DNA from 2 places in the Neorhizobium sp. P12A genome. Region 1 is predicted to be linked to the other one. Evidence: predicted binding sites of a transcription regulator. Region 1 holds the regulator's gene; the other holds the start of a gene.
The links. The regulator PhoB, encoded in region 1, activates phosphate uptake and scavenging genes when phosphate is short. The targets are predictions, from matches to a motif close to TGTCATNNANCTGTCAT.
Positions count from the first base shown of each region.

Region 2: DTW90_RS18635 (1-acyl-sn-glycerol-3-phosphate acyltransferase) is a predicted target of PhoB. The motif match lies at 3,375-3,391, and genes of this name have one in related genera.

Region 1 is NZ_QOVX01000002.1:464,191-471,556, reverse strand. Features, by position in the region: gene DTW90_RS08355 (Hsp33 family molecular chaperone) at 1-396, opposite strand, end outside; gene argF (ornithine carbamoyltransferase) at 499-1,416, opposite strand; gene DTW90_RS08345 (aspartate aminotransferase family protein) at 1,489-2,688, opposite strand; gene DTW90_RS08340 (GcrA family cell cycle regulator) at 3,114-3,638, shown strand; gene phoB (phosphate regulon transcriptional regulator PhoB) at 3,709-4,392, opposite strand; gene phoU (phosphate signaling complex protein PhoU) at 4,423-5,136, opposite strand; gene pstB (phosphate ABC transporter ATP-binding protein PstB) at 5,182-5,997, opposite strand; gene pstA (phosphate ABC transporter permease PstA) at 6,011-7,345, opposite strand; gene pstC (phosphate ABC transporter permease subunit PstC) at 7,342-7,366, opposite strand, start outside.
Region 2 is NZ_QOVX01000006.1:104,699-112,064, reverse strand. Features, by position in the region: gene DTW90_RS18645 (SEL1-like repeat protein) at 1-1,166, shown strand, start outside; gene thrS (threonine--tRNA ligase) at 1,321-3,330, shown strand; gene DTW90_RS18635 (1-acyl-sn-glycerol-3-phosphate acyltransferase) at 3,449-4,288, shown strand; gene DTW90_RS18630 (hypothetical protein) at 4,298-5,416, opposite strand; gene DTW90_RS18625 (nitroreductase) at 5,526-6,107, shown strand; gene DTW90_RS18620 (flavin reductase family protein) at 6,109-6,720, shown strand; gene DTW90_RS18615 (aldolase/citrate lyase family protein) at 6,739-7,366, opposite strand, start outside.

The DNA of each region.
Region 1 (7,366 bases):
GGCGAGCACGCCCTTGCCGAGCAACTGCTCCGGTTCTGTCTCGCCGGCCTTGATCGCCTTTTCCAGAGCCTCTTCGTCAAAACGGGCATAGGCGCGCACATTCTCCGGCGTGGAAAAATCCGCAACCAGAAGATCGACCGGGCCGTCGCCCTTGGTCTGCACGGTGAATTTGCCCTCGAACTTCAACGAGGTGCCGATCAGGACAGTCAGAACGATCGCCTCCGCCAGAAGGCGGGCAACCGGTGCCGGATAGCTGTGCCGTTCCAGGATGGCGTCGAGCATCGGCCCGAGCTGGACCGCGCGGCCACGAACGTCGAGGCCTTCCACCTGAAAGGGAACGACATGATCGTCGCCTGCGAAATCGAACTGGCCCAGCGATGCTGCATTTTCCGTCATAGCTCTATTCCTTGTCTGTCAAACGAGATGCGATCCGACCTATCCTTCGGCCTCGCATAACATTTGCCGGTTCGCAGCTTATGACGCAGCGTCCGGATATTTTCAGATCGCGCCCAGGCACCAGGCAAGAATCGATTTTTGTGCGTGCAGACGGTTTTCCGCCTCATCGAACACAACGGATTGCGGGCCGTCGATCACCTCGTTCGTCACCTCCTCGCCGCGATGCGCGGGAAGGCAGTGCATGAACAAAGCTTCCTTGCGGGCCTTCGACATCAAGGCCGCATTCACCTGATAGGGTTGGAAGACATTGTGACCCCGAGCCCGATGTTCCTGATTCATGGAGACCCAGGTATCGGTTACCACGCAATCGGCGCCTTCGACCGCACGGTCGGCATCATGATAAAGCATGATTTCGGCGCCCTCATCGCGGGCCCAGTTCAGATAGTTATCCTTCGGCTCGGAACCAAGGGGTACCGCCATATTCATGCGATAGCCGAAACGGGCAGCGCCCTCGACCAGCGAATGCAGCACATTGTTGCCATCGCCGGTCCAGGCGATCGTCTTGCCCTTGATCGGGCCGCGGTGCTCCTCGAAGGTCATGATGTCGGCCATGATCTGGCAGGGATGCGTGTCATCCGTCAGCGCGTTGATGACTGGCACGGTCGCATGTTCGGCAAGCTCCAGCATGCGCGAATGCTCGGTCGTGCGGATCATGATGGCGTCGACATAACGCGAGAGCACCTTGGCCGTATCGCCGATGGTCTCGGCGCGGCCGAGCTGCATTTCCGTGCCCGACAGGAACAGCGTCTCGCCGCCGAGCTGGCGCATGCCGACATCGAAGGAGACGCGAGTTCGTGTGGAGGGCTTCTCGAAGATCATCGCCAGCATCTTGCCGGCCAGCGGCTTGTCGGCGGAGCCCGCCTTCAGAGCCTGCTTTCGCACCATCGCATCATCGATGATGGTGCGCAGATCGGAAGCTTCTACGGCGGAGAGATCGAGGAAATGCTTGGGTGATGCCATGGTCCTGCCCTGTACCCTAAAACTGATAACGCCTGCTGCGGGGCCAACGCCCCTTCAGCAGGCGCGGGAAAATCAAGCCGATTTCTTGGCGCGTTCGGCGCGCAGCTTCTCGGCGGCGTGCTCGATGCGGTTCAGCCCTTCGCGTGCTTCCTCGGCCGTGACGGTCAACGGCGGCAGCATGCGGATGACGTTGTCGCCCGCCGGCACGCCGAGAAGATGCTCGGCGCGGATCGCAGCCAGCAGCTCGGCCGAGGGGATCGCGGCCTTGATGCCGAGCAACAGGCCATCGCCGCGCACATCCTCGATGATATCAGGATAGCGGTCCTTCAGCGATGCCAGCCCCTGGCGGAAGACGAGCGATACGTCGCGCACATGCTGCAGGAAGCCGTCACCAAGGATAACGTCGAGCACCGCATTGCCGACAGCCATGGCCAGCGGATTGCCGCCATAGGTCGTTCCATGGGTGCCGGCGACCATGCCGGAGGCGGCTTCCGCCGTCGCAAGGCAGGCACCGAGCGGAAAGCCCCCGCCGATGCCCTTGGCCACGGCGATGATGTCGGGGGTGATACCGCTCCATTCATAGGCAAAGAGCTTGCCAGTCCGGCCGACGCCGGTCTGCACCTCGTCGAGGATCAGCAGCAGGCCATGTTCGTCGCAGAGCTGTCGCAGCGCGCGCATGAACTCGGGCGAGGCCGGACGCACACCGCCTTCGCCCTGCACAGGCTCTATCAATATGCCGGCGGTCGCATCGGTGATCGCGGCGCGCACGGCCTCGATATCACCAAAGGGCACCTGATCGAAACCCGGCGCTTTGGGACCGAAGCCTTCGAGATATTTTGCCTGGCCGCCTGCGGCGATCGTACCGAGCGTACGGCCATGGAAGGCGCCTTCGAAGGTGATGATATGGAATTTCTCCGGATGGCCCTTCGAGAACTGATAGCGCCGCGCCGTCTTGATCGCGCATTCCAGCGCCTCGGCGCCGGAATTGGTGAAGAACACCTTGTCGGCAAAGGTGGCATCGGTCAGGCGCTTGGCCAGCACTTCCTGACCCGGCACTTCGTAGATATTCGACAGATGCCAGACCTTGTCCGCCTGCGCCTTCAGCGCGCCGACGACATGCGGATGACTATGACCGACCGAGGTAACGGCAACGCCTGCGCCGAAATCGAGATATCGCTCGCCGGTTTCCGTGATGAGCCAGACGCCTTCGCCTCGCTCAAACCGCAGTGGAGCACGCATATAGGTGTCGTACAGCGGGGTGGCGGTTGCCATGACGCAATTCTCCTCGGTCAAACCATGCTCGGACACGGATTTTCGCACTAAGAACCGGTCCGGAAAAATCAAAAATGCCGCCTCGCGGCGGCGTTGGCACTATTTACTTTTCGCACCGCGATGTCAACAAAACTGAGGATTTAGCAGGTGCGGCAGAGCGACCGTTTCGCGGTGGTATATTTGCAACTTCTTATGTTGCAAAAATGACTCTGCGGAACAGCAAGTTGGGGAAAACGCCGAAATCGATTCGAGATGATTCGAGCGACTCTTGTCACGGAGTCAGCCTCACACTAGGTTAAAACTCAATTACTAGACTGCATGCGGCGGAACTAGTCACCACAATTTAAGAGCGTTTTCAGCTCCAATATACTTGGGGCGATGGTGAGGGATTCTGCCATGAGAAACGCGACAGGCGGAGACAGGTCATGAATTGGACAGACGAGCGCGTTGAGAAGCTGAAGAAACTATGGTCCGAGGGCTTGAGCGCCAGCCAGATTGCCGCTCAGCTCGGCGGAGTGAGCCGAAACGCTGTCATCGGCAAGGTGCATCGCCTGAGCCTGCCGGGCCGCGCAAAAGCGGGCGGCACGGCCACAACGGCACGCGCTCCGAAGCGCAATGCCACTGTTCCGCGCGCGCCCACCTACGCCTCCCGCGTCGCAACCAGGACGGTTACCCGTCAGCAGGGCGCGACCATGCTCAAGGAAGAGATCGAAGTCGACGAGATGGAGGAAATGGAGTTCCGTCCGGCCTCCAACGTCGTCGTTCCGATCTCGCGTCGTCTCGGCCTGACGGAGCTTACCGAACGCACATGCAAGTGGCCGGTCGGCGACCCGCTGAAGGACGATTTCTATTTCTGTGGCTGCGAGTCCCCGGACTCTTCGCCCTACTGCACCTACCATCAGCGCCTCGCCTATCAGCCGGTAAATGACCGCCGGCGCGCGGCCCGCTAAACTCATATCGCCACAAAGAGAAAACGGGCCGCAAGGCCCGTTTTTCGTTTGGCTTTGAGCTGGAGACGGCTCACGCTTCCATGGAGTAGCCGGCACCGCGGACGGTCCGGATGACATCCTGCATGTTGGAGAAGTTCAGCGCCTTGCGCAGGCGACCGACATGAACGTCGACGGTACGCTCGTCGACATAGATATCGTGGCCCCAGACACCGTCCAGAAGCTGCGACCGCGAGAAGACCCTGCCCGGAGAGGACATCAGGAATTCGAGCAGGCGGAACTCCGTCGGTCCCAGGCGAACTTCGCGGCTCTTGCGATGGACGCGGTGCGTCTCGCGGTCGAGCTCGATGTCGCCACAGCGCAGGACCGTCGAGAGCACTTCCGGCCGGGCGCGACGCAGCATCGCCTTGACGCGGGCCATCAGTTCCGGGGTCGAGAACGGCTTGACGACATAGTCGTCCGCGCCGGTCGACAGTCCGCGCACGCGCTCGCTTTCCTCGCCCCTCGCCGTCAGCATGATGATCGGCAGGCGCTCGGTCTCCGGCCGCATGCGCAGCCGGCGGCAGAGCTCGATGCCGGACACGCCGGGGAGCATCCAATCCAGGATCAGAAGATCGGGGGTACGCTCCTGGAGGCGCATTTCAGCCTCGTCACCTCTCAGGATCGTGTCCACTTCGAAGCCTTCAGCCTCGAGATTATAGCGAAGAAGCACGCTCAGTGCTTCTTCGTCTTCTACGACAGCAACTCTAGGAACCATTCGTTTGTGGTCTCCTTCAACGGCGTGGGGTTATTCCGTCACGGCACCGACGGTATTGGCGGTATCATCCTTCGGGCGTTCGCCTTCGACCTGCGCACCGGTTGCCATGTAGTAGATCGTTTCGGCAATGTTGGTGGCGTGGTCGCCGATGCGCTCGATGTTCTTGGCGCAGAAGAGAAGATGCGTGCAGGTGGTGATGTTGCGCGGATCTTCCATCATGTAGGTGAGCATCTCGCGGAAGAGCGAGGTGTACATGGCATCGATTTCCTCGTCGCGTTCGCGGATCGAGACGGCCTTGTCAGGCGAGCGGGTCGTGTAGACGTCAAGCACTTCCTTCAGCTGGACGAGCGCCAGTTCGGAGAGATGCTCGATGCCGCGGGCGAGACGGCGCGGAACGCCCGTGCCCTGCACGGCGAGCACGCGCTTTGCGGTGTTCTTGCCGAGGTCGCCAACACGCTCCAGGTCGGCGGCGATACGGATCGAGCCCATGATTTCGCGCAGGTCGGCAGCCATTGGCTGGCGGCGGGCGATCGTGACGATCGCCTTGTCGTTGATCTCGCGTTCAGCGTGATCAAGGACGACGTCGTCGGAAATGACCTTCTGGGCCAGGGCAGCGTCGCCGTTGACCAGGGCGCGAACGCTGTCGCCGACCATCTGCTCCGACAGGCCGCCCATCTCCGAGATGCGGCGCGACAGGAACTTCAGATCTTCGTCGTAGGCTGAGAGAATGTGTGTCGAAACCATGTTTCTGTCCTCATATTGAAAGGGCGAGCGCACTCAGGGGCATCATCAACCGAAACGGCCCATGATGTAGTCCTGCGTGCGCTGATCGTCGGGATTGGTAAACATCTTGTCTGTGTCGTTCTCCTCGACCAATTGGCCGAGATGGAACATTGCGGTGCGTTGCGAAACGCGGGCTGCCTGTTGCATGGAGTGCGTCACGATGACGATCGTGAAATTCTCCCGTAGTTCATGAATGAGTTCCTCCACCTTGGCCGTCGCAATCGGGTCGAGCGCCGAGCACGGCTCGTCCATCAGAATGACCTCGGGACTGACGGCAACCGCGCGGGCGATGCAGAGGCGCTGCTGCTGGCCGCCGGAAAGGCTCGTGCCCGCCTCCAGGAGCCGATCCTTTACCTCACCCCACAGCCCCGCCCTCTGCAGGCTGGTCTCCACGATGTGGTCGAGATCGGCCTTCGACTTGTGAAGGCCGTGAATGCGCGGCCCATAGGCGACGTTTTCGTAGATCGACTTCGGGAACGGATTGGGCCGCTGGAACACCATGCCGACTCGGGCGCGCAGCTCGACGACATCAATCACCGTATCGTAGATGTCCTGATCGTCAAGCGTGATGCGGCCGGTCACCCGGCAATTCTCGATCGTATCGTTCATGCGGTTGAGGCTGCGCAGGAAGGTGGATTTTCCGCAGCCGGAGGGGCCGATCAGCGCCGTCACGGTGTTTTCGCGGATATTGAGGTTCACATCGAAAAGCGCGCGCTTTTCGCCGTAGAAGACAGAAACGTCCTGGCCGATCATCTTGTAGGGGGGAGTGATCATTTTCTGGCTCAGGGGCTTTCCGGCTGCGGTCTTGACCATGGTGTTCATCTTGTCCGCTCTCCTACCACCGGCGCTCGAAACGACGGCGCAACAGGATGGCTCCGATGTTCATCGCGACGAGAAAGATGAGGAGGACGATGATCGCTCCCGACGTCCGTTCGACAAAGGCGCGCTCGGCCTCGTTGGACCACATGTAGATCTGGACCGGCAGCGAAGTCGACGGATCGAGCGGTGACGTGGGGTAGCTGGTGACGAAGGCAACCATGCCGATGAGGAGCAGCGGTGCCGTCTCGCCCAGCGCATGCGCCAGGCCAAGGATCGTGCCTGTCAGGATGCCCGGCATGGCGAGCGGCAGCACATGATGAAACACCACCTGCATGCGCGAGGCGCCAAGGCCGAGCGCGGCGCTGCGGATCGACGGCGGCACGGCTCTGAGCGCTGCACGCGTGGCAATGATGATCATCGGCAAGGTCATCAGGCTGAGGACGAGCCCTCCGACCAGGGAGGCGGAGCGCGGAAGACCGGCAAAATTGATGAAGACAGAGAGGCCGAGCAGGCCGTAGACGATCGACGGCACGGCGGCGAGATTGTTGATGTTCACCTCGATCAGATCCGTGAACCGGTTCCTCGGCGCGAACTCTTCCAGATAGATCGACGTCGCCACGCCAATCGGCAATGCCAGAACCAGTACTGTCGCCATCAGGTAGAGCGAACCGACGAGTGCAACGCCGAGGCCGGCCGATTCAGGGCGGCTCGAATTGCCAGAGACAAACAGGCCGGTGTTGAAACTTTCGTGCAGCGCGCCATCGGCGGCAAGCTGCTTCATCCAGGCGATCTGCTGGTCGGAAACCTTGCGGTTGCTCTCCGGCACGGTCAGGTCGATCTCGCGCTTGTAGGCGGAATCGATGTTCGCACTGGCCAGAAATGTAACTTTCACCGTCTTGCCGATGATCGAGGGATCAGCGGTGATCCGATTGCGCAGTTCGACGCGTGCGCTATCCGAAACCATGTCCGTCGCCTTGCGGACGGCCAGGCGGTTCGACGGATCGATCGAGAGCGCCTTGACCAGGGCATCGCGCACCAGAAGCGGATAGTTGGCGGCGTTCAGCACATTCGGGTCGCTGGCGCGTGCGTTGCGCGGATCGATCGTCTTCTCGCTGAATTCGATCGGCAATGTGATCGTCGTCTGAACGAAGGCGGTATAGCCATGCCGCACGATCGAGGAGACGAGAATGATGAGGAAGACCAGCCCAAACGTAATGGCAGCGATGCCATAGGCGCGGAAACGGCGCTCGGCGGCATAGCGGCGACGCAGGCCTATGTCTCGATGCCTGATCGGCCGGGAGAGTGCCCTTGCCCCGTTCGCTGGAGCCGTCGGAGATACGACTTTGCTCATTCGTATTGCTCCCGGTATCTG
Region 2 (7,366 bases), on a different contig from region 1:
CGGAGGCGCTGCGTTGGTACAAGCGCAGTGCTGCTAAGGGCACCGCGCTTGGAATGTACCATCTCGGCATCGTGTACGAGCAAGGGCAGGGCACAGATCCCGATATCCGCCTGGCAGTCCAATGGTTGAAGAAAGCAGCGGCGGCCGGCGACACCAAGGCCATGGTGGAGCTCGGTGGGATTTATCGCGGCGATGTCGGCTTGCCCCGCGATGACGGGCAGTCCCTACAATTCTACAGCAAGGCCGCCGGAGCCGGAGATATCAAAGCCGTGATTCTGTTGGGCAGAGCGTACGAAAGCGGCGACGGCGTCAAGCAGAATTTCGACGAGGCCATCAAATGGTATGGCAAGGCGGCCGACAGCGGTTCAGCCGAAGGCATGTATCGGCTCGGCCGGCTTTACTACGGCAGCAGCGGCGCGACGGCTGACTTTGCCAAGGCATTGGAATGGCTAACGAAAAGTGACTCCAAGGGCGACGAGGACGCCGCGTACCTGCTCGGTGACATGTACCAGGGCGGCCACGGCGTGCCGATCGATCTTACCAAGGCGTTCAACTGGTTTCTGAAATCCGCCAGCAACTCTAACGCCGACGCGATGAATGCAGTTGGCTTCTTCTTCCAGAACGGGATGGCAACCACTGCTGACGCCAACATAGCGCTCCGCTGGTACAAGAAGGCGGCAGACGGCAATTCGGCAATCGGCGCCCTCAATCTCGCCTATATGTACGAGGACGGCAACGGCGTGCCGATCGACCTGAAGGCGGCTTTCGAGTTCTACAAGAAGTCAGCCGATCTGGGTTCGAACAGCGCCATGTTCGCCCTTGGCCGGATGTATGATGATGGGCGTGGCACCGCAGTGGACAAGAACGCGGCCCTGCAATGGTATCTGAGGGCCAGCGATCTCGGCTACAAGGGCGCCGCCTATCGTATCGCGTTCGCCTATGATCGCCTCTACAGTTCCGACCTTGCTGCCGAAAGCGTTCTGAAGGCGCTGAGCGAAGGGGACGAGGTGATCATATCCCGCCTGAAGTCGATGTCGCCATTCACTCTGCGCGCGCTCAAGCAAAGCCTTCGTCAGCGCGGACTTTTCAGCGGACCGATCACCGACGAGATCACTCCGGCGACGACGAAAGCTCTGGAAGACTATTACAAAGCAAACGCTTCCTAGACCACGTCAGCGGGAGATTTGACGTCTTCTGGAACAAGCTGGACTTTGACTTCAACAGTGAAACGAAGTATCACGCCGACCTGTCAGCCGCCGGGAATCCCCGGTCTATTTTACCACCCGCATTCGTTGGCGGGACTGGACAAGGAGAATTTTGATGTCCCAAGCCGTTTCCCTGACATTTCCCGATGGTTCCGTGCGCAGCTACGATGCTGGCGCAACCGGTCGCGATGTCGCCGAATCCATTTCAAAGTCGCTGGCCAAGAAGGCGGTCGCCATTGCGATCGACGGCACCGTCCGCGATCTCTCCGATGCCGTGACCGACGGCAAGATCGAAATCATCACCCGCGAAGATCCCCGCGCGCTGGAGCTTATCCGGCATGACGCGGCACACGTTCTCGCCGAAGCTGTACAGGAGCTATGGCCCGGCACGCAGGTGACGATCGGCCCGGTCATCGAGAACGGCTTCTACTACGACTTTGCCAAGAACGAGCCTTTCACGCCCGACGATCTGCCCGTCATCGAAAAGAAGATGAAGGAAATCATCCAGCGCAACAAGCCGTTCACCAAGCAGATCTGGTCGCGCGAGAAGGCCAAGGAAGTCTTTGCCGCCAAGGGCGAGAACTACAAGGTTGAACTTGTTGACGCAATTCCAGAAGGCCAGGACCTCAAGATCTACAACCAGGGCGAATGGTTCGATCTCTGCCGCGGCCCGCACATGGCCTCCACCGGGCAGATCGGCAACGCCTTCAAGCTTATGAAGGTGGCAGGAGCCTATTGGCGCGGCGACAGCAACAATGCGATGCTGTCGCGCATCTATGGCACGGCCTTTGCCGAGCAGGCCGATCTCGACAATTACCTGAACGTCCTCGCCGAGGCCGAAAAGCGCGACCACCGCCGTCTTGGCCGTGAAATGGATCTCTTCCATTTCCAGGAAGAAGGCCCGGGCGTCGTCTTCTGGCACGGCAAGGGTTGGCGCGTGTTCCAGACCCTCGTCTCCTATATGCGTCGGCGTCTTGCCGGCGACTACGAGGAAGTCAACGCGCCGCAGGTGCTTGATACGTCGCTGTGGGAAACCTCCGGTCACTGGGGCTGGTATCAGGAGAACATGTTCGCGGTAAAATCCGCCCATGCCTTCACCCATCCCGATGACAAGGATGCCGACAACCGCGTCTTCGCGCTGAAGCCGATGAATTGCCCCGGCCACGTGCAGATATTCAAGCATGGCTTGAAGTCCTACCGCGAACTGCCGATTCGCCTTGCGGAATTCGGTCTCGTGCATCGCTACGAACCGTCGGGCGCCTTGCATGGTCTGATGCGCGTGCGCGGCTTCACGCAGGATGACGCGCATATCTTCTGCACTGACGAGCAGATGGCCGCCGAGTGCCTGAAGATCAATGATCTCATCCTGTCGGTCTACAAGGATTTCGGCTTCGAGGAATGCGTCGTCAAGCTCTCCACGCGTCCCGACAAGCGCGTCGGCTCAGATGCGCTCTGGGATCGTGCCGAAAGCGTGATGATGGACGTGCTGAAGACAATCGAAGCACAGTCGGGCGGACGCATCAAGACCGGCATCCTGCCGGGCGAGGGTGCGTTCTACGGGCCGAAGTTCGAATACACGCTCCGTGACGCGATCGGCCGTGAATGGCAGTGCGGTACCACGCAGGTCGACTTCAACCTGCCGGAGCGTTTCGGCGCCTTCTACATCGATCAGCATTCGGAGAAGACGCAGCCCGTCATGATCCACCGCGCCATCTGCGGCTCGATGGAACGCTTTCTCGGCATCCTGATCGAGAACTTCGCCGGCCATATGCCGCTATGGGTATCGCCGCTGCAGGTGGTCGTTGCAACGATCACCTCGGATGCGGACGAGTATGGCGCCGAGGTTGCCGAAGCGCTGCGTGACGCTGGCCTCACCGTCGAGACCGACTTCCGTAACGAGAAGATCAACTATAAGATCCGCGAACATTCGGTAACGAAGGTTCCCGTGATCATCGTCTGCGGCAAGAAGGAAGCAGAAGAGCGTTCCGTCAACATCCGCCGGCTCGGCTCTCAGGCCCAGACTTCAATGTCGCTCAATGCAGCGATTGCGGAACTGGCGCATGAGGCGACCGCACCGGATCTTCTGCGCAAGGCTGAAGCCAAGAAGGCCAAGGCGGCGGCCTGAACTGCAGTTTGAACAATTAGCATCTGGCAGCGTTTTCATCGTGCTGTCAGATGCCTGACATATACCTGCAATATATGGCCCCTGAATGATCGAGGAGCGGGCAGCGCCCGGTGCCCATTTGAATTTCAAAGAATTGTCCTATGCCAATGAACGGGACCCGCGTCTGAAGCGCTGGTTCATTCGCTCGATCGAGGGCTTGTCCGGCCGTGACCGTTACGCGCGCCTTTACGATATCTGGCGTACGGATATCGTCGGCAAGAGCGAGCGGGTGTTCGGCAAGATGCTGGACCTTATCGACGTTCGCATGGATATCAGGGGCGAATGGCCGCCGCGCAACCTCACCGACGATACGCCCGTTGTCATCGTCGCGAACCATCCCTTCGGCATCGGTGACGGCATTGCTGTTCTCGCGCTCGCCGAGCAGCTCGGTCGCCCGTTCAAGGTGCTCATTCACAATGAGCTCCTGAAAGTGCCTGAGATGGCGGATTACTCCCTGCCGATCTCCTTCGACGAGACCAAGGAAGCACTGGCCATCAACATGCGCACGCGGCATGAGGCCCTTCGTATTCTGAAGGAAGGAACGACGATCATCGTCTTTCCCGCGGGCGGAGTTGCAACTGCAAAAAAGGGCTTCGGCAGGGCAGAGGACTTGCCCTGGAAGATGTTCCCGGCAAAGCTCGTGCAGTCTGCGCGCGCTAGCGTCATTCCGATCTATTTCGAAGGGCAGAACGGCAGGCTCTTCCACCTCGCGAGCCGGCTTTCGCTGACGCTGCGCCTTTCACTGTTGATCCGCGAATTTCGTCGGCTGTCCGGCAGCACGATCACCTCCCATGTAGGCGAGCTGATATCGTGGGAATCGTTGAACAAGGGCAATGATCGCAAGGATCTGCTGTCGCGGCTCTATAGTGCTGTCTTTTCCATGGCGCCGCCGCGGCGGCCGTTTTTGAAGCGAGCCTAGTCAGCCCCGTCAATCCATGCTGGTGCCGCTTTCGCCGGGGGCAAGCTGTTCATAGGTCGGAAGCGGTGCTTTGCCAGCCGGATGAGGTTGCTCAGCTGGCGACGCCTGTTGCGGCACGACTTGCTGAACGGCGGGAACGGCCTGATCCTCCTGCCGCAGCGGTTCCTGCACTTCCTGCGGCTGCTCCCTCAACAATACCTCGACATCGGAATTCTGCCCGGCGGTCACGTTGAAATCGCGCTGGTAGATCTTGTCCTTGTTGCGGGCGACGGCCGTATACACCCCTTCCGACAGGACCATGGTCGGGAAGGCGCTGACGCTTTCCGCAACGATATCGCCCGATGACGTCAGTACCGACCAAGCCGTATCGGCAATGGCTTCTCCGCCGGCATCCGAGACGAGCTTGAGCGTGATCTTTGCGGCGCGGTGCTGGATCGTCGCCTCGGTCACCTTGCCCGATTCCACCTGGATATCTGCACGGATGATCGCGTTGACTTGACCGTATTCCGAAACGACGTGGTAGGTGCCGGCACTGATGCCGATCAGCGTGTTCGGCTTGACGTCGGCCATCACGAGACCGCGCGTCCCATCCTCCTTCACGTCGCTCGAATAGATCGAGAAGCTGAGTTCGCCGGGCGGGATGCGCACGTCGGAGCCCGAGACGGCATTGAGCACGATGCCGCCGGCATCAAGCACCATGACCTGCTTTTGTATGGCACCGCTATCAGGCACGGTCAGTTTCTTGGTGACGCCAGCGCGTCCGAAGGAAACGTTGACGAAATAATCCCCTGGAGCGAGCTGAAAATCGGCCGATCCGCCCTTCGAGCTGGCAACCAGCGGCAACTTGCCGTCAGCACCCGGGATCGGACTGAAAACGTACCAGGACAGGCCCTGCTGCACAGCCTGACCATCAGCTGTCATCTTTGCATCGAAGGCAACTTCGCGCAGCTCCGAATTGCTCGGTTTAGCCGCGCCTGGCGCCATGAAGGCGTTAAGCTTCGGCATCTTGGAGGTCGTATCGAGCTGCTTGAATTCCTTGAAGGCGTCCTCGGCAGCAGCAGTCAGCGGCATCACCACCAGCGCGGCGATTGCAAAGCCGATCCGGGCGAGGGCCAAAGTAGCTGACATGCGTTCCCAACCGATTGACTTCTTGAGCGACAAAGGCCACTTCAAGACCAATCCAGTGGCAAATTCAAGACCTGTCCGCCTTGCGCATCTCGACGAAAGCAATTCATCCATGAAAAATGATATTAAGCTGATCGATTATCTTGCGGTCCGCCGATCTATCCCAGCCTTCCAGATGTCCGAGCCCGGCCCGGACAAGACCGAAATCGAGGACATTCTGCGTATTGCCTCGCGCGTTCCGGATCACGGAAAGCTCGCCCCCTGGCGTTTCATCGTCTATCGCGGAGAGGAGCGGAAGCGCATCGGCGAGGAGCTTTTGAAGCTCGCGTTGACGGCAAAACCGGACCTGTCGCCCGAGATGATCGAGGTCGAACGCGCGCGCTTCACCCGCGCCCCCGTCGTTATCGCCGTCGTTAGCAAGGCGGCACCGCATGTCAAGATTCCGGAATGGGAACAGTTGATGTCGGCGGGCGCCCTGTGCCTCAATCTGCTCATGTCGGCCAATGCCCATGGCTGGGTTTCGAACTGGCTGACCGAGTGGTTCGCCTATGATGAACGCGCCTATCCGGTTCTCGGCGTACAGCCGGGCGAGAAGGTCGCCGGCTTCATCCATATCGGTTCGAGCACCTTTCCGTCGACAGAACGGCCCCGTCCGGAGTTGGTCGAAACCGTAACCTGGGTCGGCGGAGAGTAATATGTTCTATGCGACCGATGCGAACCAGCACGGTCTGGCGCACGATCCGTTCAAGGCCATCGTTGCGCCGCGCCCCATCGGCTGGATCGGCAGCAAGGGGAGCGACGGGTCGATCAACCTGTCGCCCTATTCCTTCTTCAACGCTGTATGCGATCGGCCGAAGATTGTCATGTTCTCGTCCGACGGCAAGAAGGACAGCGTCAGGAACGCAGAAGAGACGGGTGTCTTTACCGCCAATCTCGTCAGCCGCAATCTCGTGGAGAAGATGAATGCCTCGTCGATCGCCGTCTCGTACGGCGTAAACGAGTTCGAACTGGCGGGCCTCACGGCAAAGACCGGTACCTTGGTAGACGCACCCTATGTTGCCGAGGCGTTTGCTGTTCTGGAGTGCCGGGTAACCGAGATTCTCAATCCGAGGACGCTCTCCGGCGAGCCGGCTCTGAATGTCATGGTCTTCGGCCAGGTCGTCGGCATTCACATCGACGAGACGATCATTCGGAACGGGCGCCTGGACATGTCGCTGGCGAGACCTGTGGCTCGCATGGGCTACATGGACTATAGCGAAGGCAGCGAGGTCTTCGAGATGATCCGCCCCAAGCCGCCGCAGAGCTAGGCTCGACGCTGAAGCCCGTCAGGCGGCAAAGACCGTGTTGATGACGGCCGCCTGTTCGGCGCTGATGGCGATCTTGCCGGCAAAGCCATCGCCGCGAGCCGAGTCGCATTCGACGCGGAAATGTTCGATATCCATGGCTGCCGAGGGCGTGTCGATCGCGCCGACACCCGCGGTGCTGGCTCCGAGCAGGGTCAAGGTACGGACGGCTTCGAGGGGAGCTGCCAGACGGCCGTTCGATTCATGCAGACGGTTGACGCCGATATTGCCGGCTGCCCGATCGGCCCACCATCCCAGCGCTTCCAATCTCTGCGATTTGGCACGATAGCTGCCGGCCGAAAAGGCGACCCCGGCATGATCGCCGGTCAGGGCCACGATTTTCGTGCGGCCAACGGGAAGCCCTGCCAGAGCTTCCTGAACGGAAATCATAACATCGAGCTGCTGCAGATCGGAGCCGCCGTCGGCATGCGGAAGGACGATGCCGGCAGGTTCGAGAGGAACCAGAGCCTCGAGATCACCTTGCAGAAGATCGCTCCCGGAAGCATGGGTCATGACGTAGAACACCATGGCCGAGGAATGATCCTGCCGCAGGAGATCGGCAGCTGCAAGGCGAGCTTCCTCGGCGTTCACGGCCTGCGCTTGGGACAGG